2 regions of the Oerskovia enterophila genome follow, and region 2 is predicted to be linked to the other one. Evidence: riboswitches for the same ligand, from Rfam matches in the RefSeq annotation. Region 2 holds a riboswitch; the other holds the start of a gene.
What was found. A riboswitch is a leader RNA that binds a small molecule or an ion and turns the genes downstream of it on or off. The one in region 2 is predicted to bind cyclic di-AMP.
Positions count from the first base shown of each region.

Region 1: another riboswitch for cyclic di-AMP. It lies ahead of ACIPWA_RS06900 (C40 family peptidase); the one in region 2 lies ahead of ACIPWA_RS16860 (C40 family peptidase).

Region 1 covers NZ_JBIVFZ010000002.1:510,091-516,957, reverse strand. Annotated here, with positions in the region: gene serC (phosphoserine transaminase) at 1-180, opposite strand, end outside; gene ACIPWA_RS06905 (iron-dependent transcriptional repressor DtxR) at 313-1,029, shown strand; cyclic di-AMP (ydaO/yuaA leader) riboswitch at 1,250-1,439, shown strand; gene ACIPWA_RS06900 (C40 family peptidase) at 1,589-2,227, shown strand; gene ACIPWA_RS06895 (universal stress protein) at 2,494-3,441, shown strand; gene ACIPWA_RS06890 (ABC transporter permease) at 3,525-4,367, opposite strand; gene ACIPWA_RS06885 (ATP-binding cassette domain-containing protein) at 4,367-5,374, opposite strand; gene ACIPWA_RS06880 (aspartate aminotransferase type Ic) at 5,532-6,803, opposite strand; gene ACIPWA_RS06875 (aspartate aminotransferase family protein) at 6,814-6,867, opposite strand, start outside.
Region 2 covers NZ_JBIVFZ010000005.1:157,042-163,908, reverse strand. Annotated here, with positions in the region: gene ACIPWA_RS16875 (nucleoside/nucleotide kinase family protein) at 1-572, opposite strand, end outside; gene ACIPWA_RS16870 (AraC family transcriptional regulator) at 577-1,377, opposite strand; gene ACIPWA_RS16865 (sulfite exporter TauE/SafE family protein) at 1,470-2,273, shown strand; gene ACIPWA_RS16860 (C40 family peptidase) at 2,801-3,598, opposite strand; cyclic di-AMP (ydaO/yuaA leader) riboswitch at 3,599-3,763, opposite strand; gene ACIPWA_RS16855 (DUF4287 domain-containing protein) at 3,966-4,256, opposite strand; gene ACIPWA_RS16850 (response regulator transcription factor) at 4,330-4,614, opposite strand; gene ACIPWA_RS16845 (DUF305 domain-containing protein) at 4,706-5,320, opposite strand; gene ACIPWA_RS16840 (DoxX family protein) at 5,510-6,040, opposite strand; gene ACIPWA_RS16835 (GNAT family N-acetyltransferase) at 6,169-6,738, opposite strand; gene ACIPWA_RS16830 (ArsR/SmtB family transcription factor) at 6,817-6,867, shown strand, end outside.

The DNA of each region.
Region 1 (6,867 bases), on a different contig from region 2:
GCGGATCCGGCGGACCAGGGACTTGACCGGTGCCTGGCGGTGCGAGGTGCCGAGCACGGACGTGCCGGCCTCGACGAGCGCGCGCACCTGCGCGTCGCGGACCTTGGAAGGCCCGCAGCCGAAGCGGCCGTCGCTGGGCAGCAGGTGCGGGGGGACGGTGATCTGGGTGGGCTCAGGCACAGGGCAACGATAGTCCGGCCTGGCGCGAACACCGTCGGGCGTCCACAATGTCGGTGGCTCGGACCTAAACTAAGGTCAGCGGCCCGCCGGTGCGGCAGGTGCCCCCAAGCCCCCAAGCGACAGGAGCGCGACGTGACCGACCTGATCGACACCACCGAGATGTATCTGAAGACCATCTACGAGCTCGACGAGGAGGGCATCGTCCCCCTGCGTGCGCGCATCGCGGAGCGACTCGGACACTCGGGACCCACCGTCTCCCAGACGGTGGCCCGCATGGAGCGGGACGGTCTCGTCGTCGTGACGGGGGACCGTCACCTCGAGCTCACCCCGGACGGCCACGCCAAGGCCCAGCGCGTCATGCGCAAGCACCGCCTCGCGGAGCGCCTGCTGACGGACGTCATCAAGCTCGACTGGGAGTTCGTGCACGTCGAGGCCTGCCGGTGGGAGCACGTCATGAGCGAGCTCGTCGAGAAGCGCCTCATCGGCCTGCTCGACCACCCGCACTACGACCCCTACGGCAACCCCATCCCCGGGCTCTCGGAGCTGGGTGAGGACATCCAGGAGATCGAGTACCTCGACGGCGTGGTGTCCCTGCCGGCGTACGTGGCCGCCGCGGACCGCGCGGGGCGCGAGCCGGGCGGGCTGCGCGTCGTCGTGCAGCGCATCGCCGAGCCCCTCCAGACGGACACGGACCTGTTGGCCCGCATCGCGGCCGCGGGCATCCTGCCCCGCCAGGAGGTCACGGTCACGCCGGAGGCGGGGTCGTTCACGGTGTCCGCGGAGGGCGCGGAGACCGTCCTCGACCTGCCCGACGACGTCGCTCGCCACATCTTCGTCACCGCGCCCTGAGCGCAGCGCACCACGGGTTCCGCCGCCGCCCCGCACCCCCTCGTGGGATGCGGGGCGGTGGTGTTCTCGATGCCTTCTCGGGGTGCCCGGGGCAACGATCTCGTGCCGGTTCGTCCTGCTATACCAGGCCTTTCCAGGGCGTCGTGACGGGAACGTGACATTCACCCGGAGGTCGTGTACGTTCGGTTCTGCTTCACGGATGAATCGTCCGTCGAGGCCCTTGCGCGGAACGCCGAACCCTGTCACCGCGCGAGGAGCACCACGACCCGATGACAGGGACGGGGGACCCAAATTCGGGTACCGGAAACGGTGCCCTTGGGGTGAAGCCAGACGGACCTCGGTCCTGACGGCCGGGTGATTCTCCCACCCGAACCCGACAGCTGACCTCGCAGGCGTCCAGGAGAGGTATCCAGTGAACGCAGTCACGACCGGCGCACGCCACCGTGCAGCGCGACGCCCGCTTTCCACCCTTGCTTCGGCGGCGACGGCTTCCTCCGTCGGCCGCCGCACCGCTGTCGTCGCTGCCTCGTCGGGACTGATCGTCTCGATGCTCGGCGCGATGCCCGCCAACGCTGCGCCCGTCGACCACGACACGGCCAAGCTCAACACCGTCGACCTGAACGCACTCACGACGCAGGCCCGTGCCGCGCTCGAGTCCGCTCCGTCCGTCACGGTCGCCGCTGAGGCCGGCTTCACGATCGAGAGCGCGGCCGTCGCCGTGACCCCCGCTCCTGAGCCTGAGCCGGAGCCCGTCGTCGAGCGCGCCACGCAGGCCTCCTCGCGCTCGGCCGCACGTACGGCCAACACCACGGCCACCACGTCGACGACCGAGAAGGCTGCTTCGGTCTCCGTCCCGGCCTCGGCCAACGGCAGCGCGATCATCTCGATCGCCAGCCGCTATGTGGGCGTCCCGTACGTCTACGGCGGCACCACCCCGGACGGCTTCGACTGCTCCGGCTTCACGAGCTACGTCTTCGCGCAGGTCGGCATCACCCTCCCGCGCCAGTCGAGCGCGCAGGGCAACGTCGGCACCAAGGTGTCGCGTGCCGACGCTCAGCCCGGCGACCTGATCTGGACCCCCGGCCACATCTCGATCTACGCCGGCGACAACATGCAGATCGACGCCCCGCGTCCCGGCAAGACGATCCAGTTCCGTCAGATCTGGCAGTCGAACCCCACGTTCATCCGCGTCGCCTGAGCGCCCTCGCGGGACTCTGAGCCTCGCGGGAGCGATCTTCCGCAGCTCGACCAGCACCCCGTCACCCTGCCTCGTGCAGGGTGACGGGGTGCTGTCGTTCGCGGGGAGCCAGTGCCGGGTCGGTGCCGGACGGGCCGCAGCGTCATGGGGTACGCCGACGACGGAGCGACCCGCCCCTCCGGGGCCCTGCGCCTCGGTGGACTTTGCCTGTTCTTTCGATAGGTTTGTCTCAGGATGGTGCTTCACCATCGGGAGGAGATGAAACCATGACTCGTGCAGAGATCGTGCTCGTCGGGGTCGACGGTTCGGAGCCCAGCCTGCACGCCCTGGACTGGGCGGCTGCGTACGCGCGCCAGGTCGGCTGGCCCCTGCACGTCGTGTGTTCGTACTCGCTCCCGTCCTTCACCGCGGCCTCGCTCGACGGCGGCTACGCGGCCCTGGACGACACCGCGATCCAGGAGGGCGCCAAGGCGGTCCTGGCCGAGGCCACCCAGCGGGCCGAGGCCGCGGGCGTCAGGACGACCGCCGCGATCGCGACCGGCGACGCCGCCGGTGTCCTGGTCGAGCTCTCCAAGGACTACAGCCTGGTCGTGGTGGGGACCCGCGGGCGGGGTGGGTTCACCGAACGTCTGCTCGGCACCGTCTCGTCGGCGCTGCCCGCGCACTCGCGGTGCCCCACGGTCGTCGTGCCCCTGAAGTCGGGCGGGGAAGGCGGCGAGCTGCCGGCGATCCAGCCGCTCAAGCGGATCGTGGTCGGCGTGGACGGCTCGCCGTCGGCCGACATCGCCCTGCGGCACGCCATCAAGCAGGCCAGGGCGTGGAGCGCCGAGCTCGTCGCCGTCGCCGGCGTGCCCGTCGGTGCGGGGGCGGGGCTGCTCGCGTGGCTGCCGGCCTCGATCGACCACCAGCAGGTCCTCGACGACATCACCGAGGGGCTCAACGTCATCGTGGACCGGCACGAGGCCGAGAACCCCGACGTCCCCATCAAGCGGATCGTGCTCGACGGGACGGGGGCCGAGCTCCTCACGGAGTTCTCGACGGCCTCGGACCTCGTGGTGGTCGGGTCGCGTGGGCGTGGTGGCTTCACGGGGCTGCTCCTGGGCTCGACGAGCCAGGCGGTCCTGCACCACTCGGCCTGCCCCGTCATGGTCGTGACCAAGCGCTGCGAGGACGAGAAGCCCCCGGTGGCGAAGGGCGCCTCGGCGGAGGGCTGACGACACCGCACCGCGTGGACGTGCCGGAGCGGGCGTGACCTCGAGGTCACACCGGCTCCGGCACGCCGACGGCCGGAACGCGTTCAGTTGCGCGTGCGGTACAGGTGCATGGTGATCGGCGCGAAGACGGCCGTGAGGAGCACCGAGGCCAGCAAGACCCACCCGATCTGGTCGAACGTGGCGGTACCGGCCATGAGGGCGCGGACCGCGGTCGCGAGGTGGCTCACGGGGTTGATCTCGGCCCAGGTGCGCAGCGCCGAGGGCATGGTGTCCGGGTCGACGAAGATGTTCGACGCGAACGTCAACGGCATGAGCACCAGCATCGAGACGCCCATGACCGCGTTGGGCGTACGCATCACGAGGCCCAGGATCGTGAAGATCCAGCTGATCGCGAACGCGAAGACCAGCAGCAGGGCGACGGCCAGCAGGACGCCGACCACCCCGCCAGCGGGCCGGAAGCCGATCGCGAGCCCCAAGCCAACCGTGATGACCGACGCGATCGTGTACCGGACCGTGTCTCCCATGAGCGCGCCCACGATCGGGGCGGGCCGCCAGATCGGGAGCGAGCGGAACCGGTCGAACACGCCCTTGGTGATGTCGGTGTTCAGGGTGAAGCCCGTGTAGACCGTGATGATCAGGACCGTCTGCACCAGGATGCCGGGCAGCAGGTACTGCAGGTAGGTCGTCGTGTCCCCGGCGATCGCCCCGCCGAACAGGTACGTGAACATGAGCGTGAAGATGATCGGCGTGAGCGTGACGTCGAACAGCTGCTCGGGGACGTGCTTGATCTTGAGCAGCGCCCGCCACGCGAACGTCAGGGTGTTCGCGAGCGGCGACGGCCGGGTCGGGTGCTGGTCGATCGCGATGGCCTCGCGCAGCGTCTGTGCCTCCGGGGTGGTGATCACCTCGGTCTGGGTCGCGGCCATCAGGCCACCTCCTCGGTGTGGCTCGTGGTGCCACTTCGGTTCTGGTCTTCCTCGTCGACCGGCTGGCCCGTGAGCGCCAGGAACACCTCGTCGAGGCTCGGCTGCCCGAGCGTGAACTCCGGTACCCCGATGCCCGCGTCCGCGAGAGCGGGCAGGAGCTGTGCTGCCAGGTCCGCGCCGTCGTCGGGCACGCGCGCCGAGAACGCGTACGGGTCCGGTGCGAGCACGACCTCCGCGCGCAGCACGCGCTCGACGATCTCCGCGGCCCGGGCGCGCTCGGACGAGTCGGCGAGACGCAGGTTCACCGACCCCTCGCCGACCGAGCGCTTGAGCTCGGTCGCGGTGCCCTCGGCGATGACCTTCCCGTGGTCGATCACGGCGATGCGGTCCGCGAGCTGGTCGGCCTCCTCGAGGTACTGGGTCGTGAGCAGCACGGTCGCGCCGTCGGCCACGAGCACGCGCACGATGTCCCACACCTGGTTGCGGCTGCGGGGGTCGAGCCCCGTGGTCGGCTCGTCGAGGAACAGCACCCGGGGGCTCATGACGAGGCTCGCGGCGAGGTCGATGCGGCGGCGCATGCCGCCCGAGTACGTCTTGACGGGCCGGTTCGCGGCCTCGGCGATGCCGAACGCCTCCATGAGGTCCATGCCCCGGCGCCTGGCTGCGGGCTTCGAGAACCCGTAGAGCCGCGCGATGACGATCAGGTTCTCCGCGCCGGTCAGGTCCTCGTCGACCGACGCGTACTGGCCCGTGAGACCCACGAGCGAGCGGACGGCGTCGGGCTGGGCCAGGACGTCGTGCCCCAGGACGTGGGCCGTGCCCGCGTCGGGGCGCAGGAGGGTCGTGAGCATGCGGACGGCCGTGGTCTTGCCCGCGCCGTTGGGACCGAGGACCCCGTAGACCGTGCCGGTCGGCACGGCGAGGTCGATCCCGTCGACGGCCCGGGTCTCCTTGAAGTGCTTGACGAGGCCGTGGGCCTCGATCGCGAGCTCTGGTGCGCTGGTCATACGTGCTCCCTGTGTCGTGGGTGGTGCACGGGTCTGTCCAGGTTCGACCGGCGGCGGCGTGAGAACTCATCGGTGCCGGGCGGCCGAGATCTCCATCATGCGACGACGGGCGGCCCTGGACCAGAGGTCCGGGGCCGCCCGTCGGGAGCGGTGCAGGTCAGGCGCCCGCAGCCGCCTTCTCCGCCGCGGCGAGCAGCACGCACGTCGCGACGCCGTCGATCGCGACCCGGACCTCGTCGAGCGGAGGCAGGGTCGGGGCCAGGCGGATGTTGGCGTCCTGCGGGTCCTTGCCGTACGGGAACGTGGCCCCCGCGGGCGTCAGGGCGATGCCCGCCTCCTTGGCGAGCCGGACCACGCGCGCCGCGGTGCCCGGCACGACGTCGAGCGACACGAAGTACCCGCCGAGCGGCGCGGTCCAGGACGCGACACCGTCCGCACCGAGGCGCTCGCGCAGGATCGTGTCGACGGCCTCGAACTTGGGTGCGATCACGTCCCGGTGCTTGCGCATGTGGGTGCGCACACCCTCGGCGTCGCCGAAGAACTCGGCGTGGCGGAGCTGGTTGATCTTGTCCGGGCCGATCGACTGGGCCGCGAGGTGCTTCTTGTACCAGGCGATGTTGGCCGGGGAGGCGCCCAGGAACGCGACCCCCGCACCGGGGAACGTGATCTTGGAGGTCGAGGCGTAGAGCAGCACGCGGTCCGGGTTGCCGGCCTCGGCGGCCAGGGCGAGCGCGGGCGCGGACTCGGTCTCGACGTCCGTGAGGTGGTGCACCGCGTACGCGTTGTCCCACATGATGCGGAAGTCGGGCGCAGCGGCGGGCATCGACACGAGGCGCTGGGCGACCTCGCGCGAGACCACCGAGCCGTCCGGGTTCGCGTAGGTCGGCACGACCCACATGCCCTTGATGCTCGGGTCGGCCGCGACGAGGGCCGCGACGGCCTCGGCGTCGGGACCGTCGGCCGTCATGGGGACGGTCACCATCTCGATGCCGAACGCCTCGCACAGCGCGAAGTGCCGGTCGTAGCCCGGGACCGGGCACACGAACCGGACCTTCTCCTCGCGGGACCAGGGGCGCTCGGAGCCGGGCAGACCGAACAGCATCGCGAACGCGAGCGTGTCGTGCATGAGCGTGAGGCTCGCGTTGCCGCCCGCGAGGAGCTGGGCGACGGGGACGTCGAGCAGCTCGGCGAAGATGCGGCGGATCTGCGGCAGGCCGTCGAGCCCGCCGTAGTTGCGCACGTCGGTGCCGTCGGCGTCGGTGACCGTTCCTGCGCCCGGCAGTGCCAGGAGGGCGTCGGAGAGGTCGAGCTGCTCGGCGGAGGGCTTGCCGCGCGTCAGGTCGAGCTTCAGGCCGAGGGACTGCAGGTCAGCGTAGGCCTGCTGCCACTCGGCGAGGCGGGTGGAGGTGTCAGAGGCAGGAGTGGTCACCCTCCGGACTCTACCGATCTGCGGCGAGCTGCGTCAGGGCGTCACGTAGAGCGGCCATCCCGAG
Region 2 (6,867 bases):
GTCCGCTCGGGCGCGACCTCGCCCCGGTACCGCGCGTACGCGGGCAGGGTCCAGGCGTCGGCGGGCGGCGTGCGTCGCGCGACCGTCGCGTCCTGGAGCGCGAGGTGGACGGTCAGGTCGACGTCGAGCCCGCGGCCGAGCGACAGCGACCCGTCGAGCAGCACGACCAGCCCCGGCGGCGCCTCGACGTAGTCGGCCCGCGTCGAGCGCGAGGTCACGGGGTCGCGCAGGCTCGGGAGGTAGCGCCCCTCCCCCGCAGGCCCGACGGCGGACAGCACCTCCCGGTTCAGCGCACCGACGTCGATCCACTCGTCGAGCAGGGCGTCCGGGTCCTCGTGGCCGTGCTCGAGCCGCACCGACGCCGGCCGCAGGAAGTCGCGCACGCTGACGCGCGCCGTCGGGCGGCCCGCGACGCGCAGGGGCTCGACGAGCAGGTCGGCGAGCGTCTCCGGGTGCGTCGAGGGGTGGCCGTCGACGAGCACGCGCAATGCCCCGTCCGCGCGGGGCCGCTCCGCGACGAGCGCGGCGACCCGCGCGACCAGGACCTCGGGGCTGACCGGCTCGACGCGCATCGCGTCAGGATGTCACGGCGCCGGGACGGCTCGGTCGCGCTCCCGTGCCGAGGTACTCCTGCGGGCTCGCGTCGAGCACCCGGCGGAACATGGTCGAGAAGGCGGCCGGGCTCTCGTACCCCAGCGCGCCGGCGACGCGCGTCACGGACTCTCCCGCCGCGAGCCTGGGCAGGGCGGCCAGCACGCACGCGCGCTGTCGCCACCGGTCGAAGGTCAGCCCGGTCTGCGCCCCGAAGCGGCGGTTGAACGTCCTCAGGCTCACGTGCAGGGCCGCCGCCCAGGCGACGGGCGAGGCGTGCGCGTCCGGCTCGTCGAGGAACGCTCGGCACATCGCCAGCAGCGCGCGGTCGCTCGGCAGCGGGACGTGCAACGGCAGGGGCGTCATGCGCGACACCTCGAACAGGAGCAGCCGGACCAGCGCGCCGTCCCGGCCGTGCTCGTCGTACTCCACGGGGAGGTCGACCGCCTCGAGGAGGAGCTGCCGGGCGAGGGGCGAGACCGTGACGACCTCGCACGTGGTCGGCCCCCACGGCGCGGCGGCGGGCTCGAAGTAGAGGGAGCACGTGCTGACGCCGTACATCGTGACCTGGTGGACGGTCTCCGGGGGGATCCACACGGCGCGGTGCGTCGGGACGACCCAGCTGCCGTCGTCCGTCTCGACGTGCATGACCCCGGTCGCTCCGTACAGCAGCTGAGCCCGGCGGTGACGGTGCGGGACGAGCACCTCGCCCATCGCATAGTCGGTGCCGATCGGGAGAACGTCGCGGGGGGCGTCGTCGACCAGGTCGATCGGGGTGTTGCGCACACCGCGACCCTACCCAGCGCTGGCGTGATCGCGAAAGAACCTGGCACATCCGCGGATGCACGCCACGGGCTCGCTTCTTAGCGTGGACCCTGATGTTTCTCGTCCTGCTCCTGTCCGGATGCCTCACCGGCGTCACCACCGTCCTCTTCGGCTTCGGCGGCGGCTTCATGATCGTCCCGTTGCTGCTCTGGCTCCTCTCGGGGCCCGGATCCGCGCCGCTCGCCGAGGACATGGGGATGCACGTCGCGGTCGCCACCTCGTCCGCGGTCATGGTCGTCAACGCGGGCGTCGCGACGTTCGCCCAGCACCGTGCAGGGACCTTGAGGACCGACGCGCTCTGGCCCCTCACGGCGTTCATCGCCATCGGCGCTGCGCTCGGCGCCTCGGTCGCCGGCCTGGTGCCCGGCGAGGCGCTGCGATGGGCGTTCGTCGTCTACCTCGCCGTCACGCTCCTCAACGCGGTGCTGCGCCCGGGGTTCCTCGCCACGGCACGCCCCGCGCGTCCGCTGGGCCGAGCGACGACCATCGTCGTCGGGCCCGCGGTGGGCGCGGTCGCGGCGCTGCTGGGCGTGGGCGGCAGCGTCATGACGGTCCCGCTCTTCCGTCGCCACGGCTGGTCCATGACGGACTCTGCCGGTCTCGCCAACCCGCTCGGCCTACCCGTCGCCGTCGCGGCGTCGATCACCTACGTGGTGGCCGGCGGCGCCTCGGCATCGGTCCTCGGGGCCGGTCACCTCGGCTACGTCGACCTCTCGGCCTTCGTCGGCCTGGCGATCGGATCCGTCCTGGGGATCGTGCTCACGCGCCGGTTCGTCGGCCGGATGCCGGACCGCGTGCACGCCCGCGCCTACCTCGTGCTGCTCGCGGTGGTCCTCGTGGCGACCGTCGTCGTCTGACGGGCTCGGCCCGTTCCCGAGCAGAACACCGACCCAGGCGACCGACAGGCATCCGGCCACCGCGATCTCGTCCGGGGAGGCGCCGGCAGTCGCAGCGGCGCGGACCGCCTCGGCGACCGGTTCGAGGACGTGCCGGTCAGGCGCCTCGGGCAGACCGCTCGTGAGGGCGGCAAGGCGTACGAGGGCGGTCTCCGACGACGGGTCCACGCGTGGAACCTACCAAGGGCCCCGGATGAGTTGTCAGAACGTGGCCGGTGGTGAGCCCGGGCCACTTCTGACAGCTCGGCGGTAGCGGCGGGTCCGGCCGACTGACTGCGGAGCCCCCGGATCAGTTGTCAGAACGTGGCCGGGGTATGGCCCGGCCACGTTCTGACAACTCATCCGCGGCGGTGGTCGTGGAGCGCATCTCGTGGAGCGCCGCCCAGGGAGCGACGTCCCGGGGTCGCCGCCCCGCTCGCACGCTCGTGCCCGGGAACGCACGAGGCCCCGTCCACAGTGCTGTGGACGGGGCCTCGTGGGCGGGAAGATCAGCCGACGCGGACGAACGTCGGGTTGTTCTGCCAGATCTTGCTGTACTTGACGGTGCTGCCCGGGGTCGTGGCCTCGATCTGCATGCCGTTGCCGGCGTAGATCGCGACGTGACCGGGGGTCCAGATGATGTCTCCGGGGCGTGCCTCCGAGGCCGAGACGGCCGTGCCCGCGTTGCGCTGCGCACCGGACTGGTGCGGGAGCGAGACGCCGAGCTGTCCGTACACGTACTGGACCAGGCCCGAGCAGTCGAAGCCGCTGGGCGAGGAGCCGCCGTAGACGTAGGGGACACCCACGTACTGCATGGCGATGTCGACGACCGACGAACCGGAGGCCGCAGGCGCCGGGGCGGCAGCCTGGACGGTCGTGGCCGCGGCGGGGGCGGCACGCTCGACCGAGCGCGACGGCGCGGCGGCACGCTGCGGTGCCGGTGCGGGAGCCGGCTCGGGCTCGGGCTCCGGCTCCGGTGCGGGGGTCACGGCGACCGGGGCCTGCTCGATCGCGAGCGCCGCGTCGGCGGCAACCGTGACCACAGGGCTGGTCTGCAGGGCCTCGCGGGCCTGTGCGGTGACGGCGGCGAGGTCGACCGTGCCGACCGACGTCTTCGCCTGGTCGGTCGAGGGGGCCGCGTTCGCCGGGGCCGTGAAGACCGAGATCAGCAGGCCGGACGATGCCGCGACGACGGCGCTGCGGCGGGCGACCGAGCTGACGCTCGACGCGGCGGATCGTCCGAGGGACGTCAAGGGGGTGATGGGACGGTGCGCGGCACGATGGCGCGCGGACGTGCGTGAGGTCACGAGTGTTCTCCTGGACGCCTGAGAGGTCAGCTGTCGGGTTCGGGTCGGAGAAGCTCACCCGGCCGTGCGGACCGAGGTCCGTGCGGCTTCACCCCAAGGACACCGTCTCCGGTGCCCACAAGAATGGGTCCCCCACCCCTGTCATGGGTGTAGTTCGTGGCCTCGGGAGGTGACAGGGTTCGGCGTCCACCTGAGGGCTCCGGCGAGAGGGTTCTCTGCGAAGCAGAATCGACGGTACATGGCAAGAGAGCGATTGTCACAGTGAGGTAACGAACTCCGCGAGTCGGACATCGATCCCTTTCGACGACGAACCACACCTTCTGCGAGAGGGCGCGCGCCGCCGTCGGGCAGGGCGGGACGCCCCGCCTCAGGCGGGCTTGGTCGCCTTGCCGTCCAACCACAGCGTGTCCGACTCATCGCGGTGCGTACCGGTCGACCCGACGTGCTTGCTGTCGATCGTGGGCCCCTTCTTGATGACGTGGACCAGCGCCATCGCGTGGCCACGACCCAGGTCGTAGTCCTCCTTGAGCCACTCCACGATCACGCCGGCCTTGACCGACGGGTCGTCGTAGCCCTTCTCCTGCGCGATCGTCAGGAGCTCGCGCGGGGTGAGCCCCGTCTTGTCCTCGATGGTGTCCAGGTACGCCTGAAAAGACATGGGGTCCTCGGTTCTCTCGGTCCAGCAGGTGCGGTCGAGGGGTCAGACCGCACCGACCAGCAGAACTCATCGGTCAGGACGGCGCGCCCTCTGGTCGGTGTCGCACGCGCCGCGCGACCCAGCCGCGCTGCGCGGCCAGGACCCCCGCCTGGAAGCGGCTCGTCGCACCGAGCACCTGGAAGAGCGTCGCCACGTGCCGACGGCACGTGCGGACGCTGATGCCGAGGCGACCGGCGATGGCCTCGTCCGTGAGCCCCGCGCTCAGCCCCGACAGGATCGAGACCTGCACCGTCGTCAGTACCGACCGGCCCCCGTCCTGGGGCGTCCCGACGATCTCCGACAGCTCCCTGTCGACCATGCTGCCCCCTTCTCCCGACGTCCGGGAGTGTAGCCACGGCGGGCCGCTACCGGCCGGTAGCGTTCGCGCGGGGCGGGGCAGGCGCGCGGTGCTACCGCCCGAGCAGCCCGTCGATCTCGGCCATCTCGGCCGTCTGCACGTCGACCATCTGCTGCGCGAGGTCCTGCAGGTCGGTGTACCCACCGTCCGCGATCTCGCCCTGCGTCATCGCGATCGCGCCCTCGTGGTGCGAGTGCATGAGCTCGAGGAACGTCTTCTCGGCCTCTGCCACCGCTGTCGCGTCCCCCGCGCTCGCGTCCGCGAGACGTTCGAGCGACCCCATCTGGTCGCCCGTCAGCATGCCGTTCGCGACGTGCACCGAGTGCATCTGCATGAGGTCGTCCTGCCCCCACGCGTCGGCCCAGCCACGCATGATCCCGATCTCCTCGGCCTGCCCGTCGAGGATCCGCTGCGCGAGGTCGCGCGTCGCGTCGCTCACGCCGTCGACGGCCAGGATGATCTCGCTCATCTCGACGGCCTGCTCGTGGTGCGGGGTCATCATCGCGAGGAAGTGCAGGTCCGTGTCGTTCGCCTCGGCCGGCGCCGCCACCTCCGAGGCGGCCGACGAGGCCGGCGCCTCCGCCTGGGGCGCTTCCCCTCCGGTCGAGCACCCCGCGAGGGCTGCTGTCACGACGAGCGCGGTGAGGACGGCGGGCAGCTTCTTCATGAGGACTCCGGTGTGTCTCGGGATCGCCGGGGCACGCGGGCGCCGGTGCGGCGAGCGTCCGAGCAGCGTAGGTGCCGAGTCTGGGAGTCGGCTGTGCCTCGCGAGGCAGGCCCCGCGGGACCGCGGCCCGACGGCGCCGCGCGCGTGGCGCCGTCGGGCTGCGGTTGCGGACGTGGTGGGCCTAGGCCCTCAGCGGGCGTCGCACGTCAGACGGGCCCCGAGCGTGGCCGCAGCGATCACGCCGGCCGCCGCGACGAAGACGATGTCCTTGAGCACGTACTGCCCCATGAGCGTCATGCCGTCACCGAACAGCTCGCCGGCGAACAGCACCACGGGCGACATCATGCCGACCAGCGCGACCGCGAGCACGACGAGACCTGCCTGCAGCCACCGCCCCGTCAGGAGCGTCAGCCCGATGAACGTCTCGACGACCGCCGTCAGGGCCAGGGCCGCCGCGCCCTCGACGACGCCGAACGTCAGCGCGCCGACCGTCTGCGTCACGATCTCCTCCGCGGGGCTCGCCCCGGGAAAGAGCTTGAGGACCCCGAAGCCGAGGAACACCAGGCCCAGCGTGATCCGGAGTGCGGGGATCGACCATCGGGCGAGGTGGACCGCCAGGGCGGTGATCGCGGACTCGGAACGGCGCGCGAACCCCTGCCGCGCGGGTGCGTCACTGGGGAGCGTCTGCGGGATCGACACATCGGTCTCCGTGCTGGGCATCTGTTCTCCTCGTCGAGAGCGCGCAGACGACGAGGCGCTCTGCGGAGAAAGCCCCCTGACGTCCGCATGGGTGATGAGCCGCCGAGCGTAGCCACCGCGGATGAGGGCCAGATGAGCCGGGCAGGCGGTCAGTCGGCGAGGCGCCCGTGCAGGTGCATGTCGTGCCACCCGTCGACGTGCTTGCCGCTCCCGCGGAGCGTGCCCTCGGGCACGAACCCTGCGGCGAGCGCGACCTTGCACGACGCCTCGTTGCGCGTCGAGTGCACGAGTCGCAGCCTGTGCAGGCCGAGGTCCTCGAACGCCCAGGCGACCAGCAGCCCGACGGCCCGGGGAGCGACCCGGCGGCCCCGTGCGGCAGGAAGGACCCAGTAGCCAACCTCTCCCCCGCCCTCGTGCAGGTCGAGGTGGTGCAGCGCGGTGTGGCCGACCACGACACCGTCGGACTCGACCGCCCAGTCTCCGGCCGCCTCCTGCACCCAGTGCTCGTGCCGCGAGTCGATCCAGGCCTCCGCCTCGGCGACGTCGGCCATCGCGCGAGCGTGCCAGAGCTGAATCGCCGGGTCCTGGTACGCGGCGAGGAGGCTCGAGGCGTCGGTCCGGACCCAGGGCCGCAGCGTCAGGCCGTCGCCCGTGAGGACGGGCATCGGCTGCGCGCTCAGGCGGCCGGGGTGGACGGTGGGCTCGGTGAGGAGGGGCACGCCGCGATGATGCCACGGACGGTACGCACGAGGGCGGTTTGAGGAGTTGCTAAACTCACCAAGTCCCCAGGAGGTCCTGTGCCCACCACCGCCACCACGGCGCCGCTCTACGCGATCAAGGCCGAGCTC